DNA from 3 places in the Paenibacillus sp. UMB4589-SE434 genome. Region 2 is predicted to be linked to each of the others. Evidence: riboswitches for the same ligand, from Rfam matches in the RefSeq annotation. Region 2 holds a riboswitch; each other region holds the start of a gene.

Region 1 (3,176 bases), on a different contig from region 2:
ACCTACTAGAGGATACAAGGAGAGTAATTCGACATGATATTTGACACACATACCCATTTGGATAATGAAGCCTTTAATGAAGATCGTGAGGAAGTAATTGCTCGCGCTTTAGAACAAGGCGTGACACGAATGGTAAACGTAGGCTTTAACCGGGAAACGATCCCGACGACCATGGAGTTGGCGGAGAAGTACCCCTTTATTTATGCGGCTGTGGGATGGCACCCAGTTGATGCAATTACGATGCAGAAGACGGATATCGATTGGATCGCCAAGTTGACTGAGCATAAAAAAGTAGTAGCTATTGGTGAAATTGGACTCGATTATCATTGGGATACATCACCGAAGGATGTACAGCAACGTGTATTCAGAGAGCAAATCGGACTCGCACGTGAATTGGATATGCCAATTATCATACACAATCGTGATGCACATGAAGATGTAGTTCGTATTTTGAGAGAAGAAAATGCAAAAGAGGTTGGAGGCATTATGCATTCGTTCTCAGGAAGCTGGGAGACCGCTAAAATGTGTCTGGATATGGGCTTTTATATTTCGTTCGGCGGCCCAGTCACGTTTAAGAATGCTAAACAGCCAAAAGAGGTACTTAAACAGGTTCCAATGGACCGTTTATTGGTGGAAACGGATGCTCCTTATTTGACTCCTCATCCTTATCGGGGGAAACGGAATGAAACCGGATACGTTCGGTTAGTGGCAGAGGTAGCAGCTGGATTAAAGGATATGGATTTAGAAGAATTTTGCAGAAAAACAACCGAAAATGCTCTTACATGTTTTGACATACGTTGAAAATCAACGAAAAACTAACGAAAAAAAGTTCTACACCAACATATACATGGATTTGTTTGATAAAACGAGTAAATTTGGCTTTATTTTTGTTGTTTTTAACGAAAAACGTGATTGCGGCAGTCTTTACAACTTTGTCATAAACACGATATGATTTCTCACAGAAGTTCGATTGAACTTGAATATTGTTCCAACCAACCAGTAACGCTGAATTTCCATTGATTTGGAGAGCGGGGGAACCAGAAGCATGCTGCAAGTGCCAGCAGGTGCGGAGTGTATCCTTGGGGTGAATTAAGAGCTGTCGAGCCGTGAGCCGATATGTTCTTATAGGGCGACTCTCATAGCCCGAACCCGACAGCTAACCTCGCAAGCGTACGGAGAGAGGTCCTCGTGTGAGCCCTAGACTGTTGTTTTGTTTGGGTCTTGATGAAGAAGCCACGAAAGAGAGTCCTCTTGAGACAGGCTTCTTTTGTTTTTGCATCTTACGAGACTCGCATCCTTGCATATTTTGTGGAGCGGGTTCATAGGTTGTAAGAACAAGGAGGAAGAGACGACCGTTACTGGAGTTGGTGTGAGAGATAGGCAGGCACAAGCTTATTTTTCGCAAAAATATCCAATAGTCGCGTCAGATGTATCATGCATAACTTCTCGACGGCGGGACTATGTAAGGAGGACCGAGAAATGGGCAACTTCGTGAACAACGATCCCCATGATCCCCGATCATCCAGCAAGTCACTCGCAATGCGATGGAAGCATGAAAATGTGCGTGTTGTTTCTGTAATTGCTGTAGTTGCAATCGCTATAACTTTAGTTAGTGTGCTGGTGGGATTCAGTTATTCCAAAAAGACGGTCGCCATTGTCGTAGATGGACAAGAGCGTCGTTTGGAAACTCGCCAGGAAACGCTTCGTGATGTTTTGGATGAGCACACGATAGCGGTAGGAAGTCATGACGAAGTATCTGTAGCGTTAGATACTGAAGTCAAAGATGGGGCTCAAATCACCATAGAACGTGCTAAGCCAATTCAGATTACGGTGGATGGGCTAACGAAGACGTTGTATACAACTAAGGACAATGTCAAACAAGCACTTACTCAATTAAATATTAACCTGAAAGCGCAAGATAAAATTTTCCCAAGCAAGTTGACCTCGATTGCGTCTAACATGAACATCAAAGTTGTGCGTGTGACCAAAGGGGTTGAGGAGCGTAAGGTGAAGGTGCCTTATCAAGTCGTCAAACAGGCAAACCCGGATATGAAGAAGGGTACCAAAAAGACAGTGCAGCAGGGCCAGTCAGGTCTGGTCGTACAAAAGATCGAAAAGACCTTCGAAGATGGGAAGCTTGTCACTGCCCGTATGGTAGACAAAAAAGTGCAGACCAAACAAGTCAATAAGGTTATCGCTTACGGTACGAAAAAAGAACCTGAATTAGTGGTACTGTCTGCGGATAGCGATGACGTTGGTCAGTCTTCTGGCGGCAACTCAGATTTTGATTACAAGAAAAAAATTACGAATGTGCAATTAACAGCATACACGGAAACTCCAGGTTCTGTGGGGGCCAAAACAGCCTCCGGAACAAAAGTAACCGAAGGTCGTACGATTGCGGTAGATCCGAAGGTCATTCCACTTGGCTGGTGGGTATACATCGAAGGCATTGGCTTCCGCCGTGCTGAAGACACAGGTGGAGCCGTCAAAGGCAACATCATTGATGTATATTACGACTCCTCCAAGCAAGTGCAGCGTTTCGGACGCAAGAAGGGATATACGGTTTATGTTATCGGTCCTGTGAAGCCGGAGGCGAGTTAGGAAGTCTCTAGTGTAGTGTTAGCTGTGTGGATTGCAGCTGTGTATTTATGATATAGTAATTCATATTCAAATATGTCATGCTAAGAAGAGGGGATTCCCTCTTCTTTTGTATTTTAGTTGTACTTTTTTTGGGAAAGGGGCAATTGCCTGTGATACGTGAGGTTATTGTCGTTGAAGGAAGAGACGACACCGTAGCGATAAAACGAGCGGTAGATGCAGATACTATTGAGACTGGCGGATCGGCTCTAAATGAGATGACGTTTAAGAAGATCGCGCTGGCGCATGAGCGCCGGGGCGTTATTATATTTACGGACCCTGACTTCGCTGGTGAACGGATTCGCAAAGCGATTGCAGCTCGTGTCCCTGGATGCAAGCATGCATTCCTAACCAAGCAGGAGGCGCTCGCCAAAGGCGACATTGGGGTGGAGAATGCTTCGCCCGCAGCGATTCGCCATGCACTTGATCATCTGCGAACAGAGATGCCTGCCTATGAAGGCACAGTGCTTACCTGGACTGATCTGGTCCAGGCAGGACTTACTGCTTATGAGGGATCGGCCGATAGACGCATGAGACTA
Region 2 (3,176 bases):
ACTTGGCACGTGGATCCAGCTCCTTGAGCTTAAGCCCGTGCAGGCACTTTGGTACACTCAGCTCTGCAATCGTATAATCCTTAGACAATTCAATATAATCGAGCAAATTAGGCGACACAAGGTGATGCGCCACCCTTATTCCCATATCCCGCTCTGGGTAAATCACGCGATCTACGCCCAATCTTTCCAGAACACGTCCATGCAGCTCGCTTAACGCTTTGGCCACCACTTTCTTGACCCCAAGCTCCTTCACCTGGATACTGATCAAAATACTAGTCTGAATGTCATCACCGATCGCAACAATGACGCAATCAAAATTACGAATGCCCAAGGAACGCAGCACTTCTTCATCAGCAGCATCCGCTACAACCGCATGGGTCATCTCGGAACTCAGTTCGTCAATGATTTCTTCATCCTTGTCAATACCAAGAACCTGATGCCCTAACTTCATTAATTCTTTTGCCAGACTGGAACCGAAGCGTCCCATTCCAATTACCGCAAACTGCTGAGCGTCCATAATAGATGTTATCCCCTTCATCCTTGCTTACTATATATCTATATATTCCAACTAAACATAATCCTCATGCTTACGCCGTACTCTTAACCTATCGTTATTTTACCTTCCGGGTGGCGATACAATTCACGTTCTGCCTTCGGTCCAAGCGCATACGCAAGCGTAATTGGTCCGAGTCGTCCTGCAAACATCGTAAGGGCAATTAACAATTTCCCTACATCCGACAGACTAGTTGTGATTCCCATCGTGAGTCCGACCGTACCAAATGCCGATGTTGTCTCGAACAAGATGGCAAGAAATTGCCGATCTTCTGTCGTAGACAATATCATAGACACGAAGAGAACCAGCCCCAGTGCCAGCAAGGTTAATGTAACTGCTTTGAAAATACGGTCTTTAGCCAGACGGCAGCGGAACATAACGATGTCTTCCTTGCCGCGCATCATCGCAAAGACGGCACCAATCAAGATCGTGAACGTAGTCGTCTTGATACCGCCCCCTGTTGATCCTGGAGATGCACCGATAAACATCAGAATGACCATAAAGAACTGAGATGCCTGTCTCATAGCACCAATATCAACCGTATTCGCCCCCGCAGTACGCGGACTGACCGACTGGAAGAACGATGCCCATATTTTCTGCCAACCATTCAGTTGACCGTACGTATGAGGATTCGTAAACTCAAATATAAATAGGACAACAGCTCCAAACACAATTAAAAAGCTGGTCATGGATAATACAACTTTGGTATGCAGAGACAATCGACGTGTACGACGGAAATCCATCACATCAGACATGACTATAAAACCAATACCACCCGATACGATCAAAAACATGGATACAAAGTTAATAATCGGGTCCCCTACGTAACTTGTTAAGCTGGAGAAAGGACCGCTAACTTGGCCGAACAAGTCAAAACCTGCGTTGTTAAAGAACGAGATGGCATGAAAAATACCGAAATACAATGCCTGCCCGAATGGCAGATCGAACGACCATCTTAACGTAAACAGCACAGCGGCAGAACCCTCAATGACAAAAGCATAAAGCAGTACTTTGCGGATTAGTCGTACAATACCTTCCATCGAGCCTTGATTCAGCGATTCCTGGAGGATCAGCCGTTCTTTTAATGAAATTCTCTTCTTAAATGCCATAGCAAACAGCGTCGCCATCGTCATAAACCCTAGACCGCCAACCTGGATTAAACTAATAATGACGATTTGACCAAACATCGTAAAGTGTGTGCCTGTGTCAACAACCACAAGACCTGTTACGCAAGTGGCAGAGGTAGCTGTAAATAAGGCGTCGATAAACGGCAACGGTGTGCCGTCGGCATTGGATATTGGCAGCATGAGCAACAGTGCGCCAATCAAAACAATGAAGGCAAATCCAATGACCAAGGTGCGTGAAGGGGTTAGCCTCCGCAGGTTGTTACGCTTAACAGTCTTCAAGGATGCTTTTCACCTCATACGTAAAATGGCACGAAAAAAAGCACTGGAGACCCCAATGCTTATCGCTGGTATCCTGACGTTTACGCCTACGAGGTTAGCTGACGGATTCGGGCACGTCAAGGTCGCCCTATTCAAGTGGCTTGCAGCACACTCAAAATTCACCCCAAAATTCGGTTCCCCCGCTTTCGTCGCATGACGAAACTCGGCTGTATTCAATTCATAACGAGATTATATACGTTTCCTATGTTCTTCACAAAGTCTTGAAAGGAGCAAATACACGAGAAAACGCCCGAAAACATCATTATATAACGCTTACATTCACTTCTTTTCTCGTAATACATCGGCGCAAGGCCCTTTTTCTTGACGTTGCTTGTTCATTTCGATAATGTGGGAAGGAACAACTGTCTTTATCGTATTTCAAATTTAAGATTGAAGGGGGATTCCCTTGAAATTTACATACAATTCTACTGCTGGCAACCAAAGATATGGGCAGGGTGCATCCAGGGCGCTCATTGGCGCAGCAGTTGCGGGATTCTTATTATTCTTAGTCATTCAAGTTATCATTCCATTTTTGTCCAGTTCAAATACAGAGCAGCTTACTCCTATGTTAACCAAAGATGAAGCTATCCGCCGCGCGGAAGTCGCTTACACCTCGGCTATATTTTCAGCAACGCCCAGTTTCTCTAACACGAGCAAAGGCTCATCCATTCCATCATCCGCTCAATTCAAAAAAGGTGCCATATATTATACCAATGATCTCCTGTCTGGCTACTTAAGTAAATATGAGCTGCATACTGCGTATAATCGTTGGGAAAAGGCAGCGCCATATGATATTTATCGGGTCTTTTTCGACAAAGAAGCCCCCCTACAACACAAGCGTGAGCTCGTGACAATCGACATCCATATGCGCACTGGACAGATCGTCGGCTATCAACAAGTGTTGTCCGATACCATTGATGCCGACAATAGCTCCACTACATCCGAAGTGGAACAACCTAATCCAGATCGGGCTTACATGTTAGCCCATTCAGATGAAGCTGTACTACAGCTTGGCTACACACCTGCACAGCTTGCCCGCAAATCCGAGCAATTATCGAATGAAATTCGCTATACTGTCAAGAATGGGCAGGTCGGCGATGCCAAACTGGAAGTTGTTGTGTGGTGGCAAAATGGCAAGATCAGCCAGGCTCAATCCATTTGGACATTACCTGAAGCTT
Region 3 (3,176 bases), on a different contig from region 2:
TCATTCCTGTCTGAGACAGTGTAAATGGAATAAATACCCCTACTGCATAAAGGGGGATAAGATGTTCGGTCTGCCCTTCAAAAGCAATAATGAGCAGAATGGAAAACAGCCCTAAAATAACAATGCCATTGGAATAACCTAATCGATCTCCTCTAACCGTAAACATTCGCGGGATAAACTTATCCTTCGCCAGATTAACAGCCAGCAATGGAAAAGCAGAGTAGCCGGTATTCGCAGCCAGAATTAATATTAATGCAGTAGTACCTTGTATAAAGTAATACATAAAGTTGCGGCCAAACGTTTGTTCAGCAATTTGAGAAACAACCGTTGCCTCTGCTAGAGGACTAATTCCATAATAATAAGCTAAAATAACGATTCCTGAAAACAAGATTGCAAGCAGGGAGCCCATTGCGATTAACGTTTTGGCAGCATTATTTGGTGCTGGGCTTTTAAAGTTAGGAATCGCATTTGAAATAGCTTCCACCCCGGTTAATGCGGAGCTGCCCGAGGCAAATGCTCGCAGAAGCAGAAATAAACTAACTCCAGCAACGGGTGTTCCGATGGGTGTGTGCAGTTCAGGTGATACATGACCAAACAAAATATTGTAAACCCCTACACCAATGAGAATAAATAAAGCAAGAACAAACAAATAAACCGGATAAGCTAAAATGGAAGCAGATTCTGTTACTCCTCTTAAATTTAATATCGTTATAAAAATAACGAATCCAATTGCGATAATTACATTATGATCATGCATGCTTGGAAACGCCGATGTGATCGCATCCGTCCCAGCTGATACACTTACAGCAACCGTTAAAATATAGTCAACTAATAAAGATCCTCCCGCAATCAGCCCTGAGTACTTCCCTAGATTTTCCTTTGAGACAACATAAGCGCCTCCACCATGAGGATACGCAAAAATAATTTGGCGATACGACAAGATAAGGGCTGTCAATAACACTAACACCCCAATAGCGATCGGGATCGAATACCAATAAGCCGCAGCACTAACCGTAATTAAGACTAACAATATTTGTTCAGGGCCGTATGCCACTGAGGATAAAGCATCTGAAGAGAGAATAGCGAGCGCTTTTGTTTTATTTAATTTCTGCTCGCCCAATTCAGTCGATTTTAATGGTCGCCCAATTAAAAATCTTTTTAGCGAAGACCACATGAGTTTCACTCCACTTTTTTTATTTGTATAGTACCCTGCAATTCAAAAATAAACTCCGGATCTAAATCGTTTAGTCATTTTTAGGCAAACAAAAAACACAGCATCTAACCCTGTGTTTTCTACCCTAAGTTCGTACCTTCCAATCAACGCTTACGAGGTTAGCTGACGGATTCGGGCCGTGAGAGTAGCCCTACCTGATTCGTTAACGGACTTCATAATTGTCCAACGCATCAGGATTCACCCACATATGATGGACATGCATGTATGCATACATCACATAATGGTTCCCCCGCTTTCCATTTTGGAAATTAAGCGAATTAAAATTTTTCTTATTTGTTCTATTGGACCGCAATGTATAATACTCCAGTTAATCAATTTTGTAAACTAATTTTGTAACAAGCTATTTATACGTCAGGTAACGTTATTTTATGTTTAACTTGACCTTAGGTTTATTTTAGTCCTAAGAACATTGAAATGGGTGTGTGCATGGATCTCCTTTTTCTCTCATGAAGGTACTTCATGTGCAAGAAGCCTCTCAATATAGTTCAAAATACCATCATTAAACGAAAGAATTGACCTATAATTTGAACACATCATATATGAAAAAGGATTCAAGATGATAAAACAGAGCACATGCATGTGAGTATAGGCTTCCAGTCTTTATTGCCCCTGTCTTATACGAAGTATTAAAAAAATATTAAAAAATAAAAGAAAGCTATTGAAATCTAATATGATCTTTAATAAGATGTCAATATACATTTTTGTCCAAATTATTAACCTATTAAGAACTATTAATGAACTTTAATGGTGCGAAAATGTAATCCTGATACAAGGGAGTGATGATGTTATTTGGTTTATCCGCAATTACGGAAAGCATACCCATTTTATAGAGGAGGAATTAATGAAAAATGAAAAACAAAAGAATACTTTCCCTTGTTCTATCGCTTGCTATGGCGCTCAGCCTAATGCCCTCAGCAGTCGGGGCATACGAAAAGTCTGAGATGAGCGGACCGTCTGAGAGACTACTCCATCTGAGGACAGGAAGTGTCAATCTACAGGAGGGAACATGGAACGACGATCTCCTGGAGGAGAGTGGCAGCACGGAGCATAAATTGTACGTCGTTCAATTCAGGGATGTCATAACCGAGTCATCCAAGCAGCTGCTGCTTCAGACTGGGGCGGAAATTGGCGACTATCTTCCTGATTATGCTTATCTCGTACGTATGAATCCACAACAAGCCGGCATCCTCGCCGCAAACGAACTCATTTACAACGTCACTCCATTTCAAGCCCAATGGAAGGACGGCACCACCCTATCTTCAACACACAGCCAATCTAACAATTACGTCATCTCCATATTCAAAGGAAGCGAATCACAAGTAGCCGGTTCGTTGCAGCAGCAAGCAATTACAATTACCGATGTACAGCAAGGCTTCATCGAAGCCGTACTGCGTGATGAACAAATTCCTCTAGTACTCCAGCATTCAGATGTAACCTTCGTTGAGCAAAAGCCACAATACGGAATATCCAATGACTTTATTACTAATCAAATAAACGCCTCTACACCAACCGGTGTGTGGAGCAAAGGTTGGACAGGCAGTGGCCAAGTGGTTAGTGTGGCTGACAGCGGCCTGGATTCAGGAAGCTTAAGCACGCTGCACAAGGATTTTGAAGGACAGCTTCATGCCACGCCAGCCCCGAATCCATCAACTGGTACCTGGTCTGACGCGAACGGCCATGGTACCCACGTAGCTGGTACCGTGCTTGGCAGCGGAGCCATGTCTAACGGTAAGTACAAAGGTGTTGCCTACGGCGCCAAACTACTTTTCCAGGCGATAGGCTGCGGTGGAGATTCCATTTGCCCTGGCGATGTGCGCGACTTGTTCGGTACAGCGAAGCAGCAAGGAGCAGCCATCCATACCAACTCCTGGGGAGCCCGCTTGAATTACTCCTATAACGCCAATTCTTCGCGTGTTGACGAATTTACGTTCAACAACAAGGA

The links. A riboswitch is a leader RNA that binds a small molecule or an ion and turns the genes downstream of it on or off. The one in region 2 is predicted to bind cyclic di-AMP.
Region 1: it holds a riboswitch for cyclic di-AMP, as region 2 does, so the genes downstream of both, QP775_RS24845 (resuscitation-promoting factor) here and QP775_RS24195 (TrkH family potassium uptake protein) in region 2, are expected to answer to the same signal.
Region 3: it holds a riboswitch for cyclic di-AMP, as region 2 does, so the genes downstream of both, QP775_RS08000 (APC family permease) here and QP775_RS24195 (TrkH family potassium uptake protein) in region 2, are expected to answer to the same signal.

The regions. Positions count from the first base shown of each region.
Region 1 is NZ_JASOYK010000013.1:11,577-14,752, forward strand. It holds gene QP775_RS24840 (TatD family hydrolase) at 34-801, shown strand; cyclic di-AMP (ydaO/yuaA leader) riboswitch at 994-1,187, shown strand; gene QP775_RS24845 (resuscitation-promoting factor) at 1,480-2,601, shown strand; gene rnmV (ribonuclease M5) at 2,751-3,176, shown strand, end outside.
Region 2 is NZ_JASOYK010000011.1:41,146-44,321, reverse strand. It holds gene QP775_RS24200 (potassium channel family protein) at 1-517, opposite strand, end outside; gene QP775_RS24195 (TrkH family potassium uptake protein) at 601-1,959, opposite strand; cyclic di-AMP (ydaO/yuaA leader) riboswitch at 2,028-2,177, opposite strand; gene QP775_RS24190 (CPBP family intramembrane glutamic endopeptidase) at 2,405-3,176, shown strand, end outside.
Region 3 is NZ_JASOYK010000001.1:1,939,319-1,942,494, forward strand. It holds gene QP775_RS08000 (APC family permease) at 1-1,174, opposite strand, end outside; cyclic di-AMP (ydaO/yuaA leader) riboswitch at 1,307-1,499, opposite strand; gene QP775_RS08005 (S8 family serine peptidase) at 2,083-3,176, shown strand, end outside.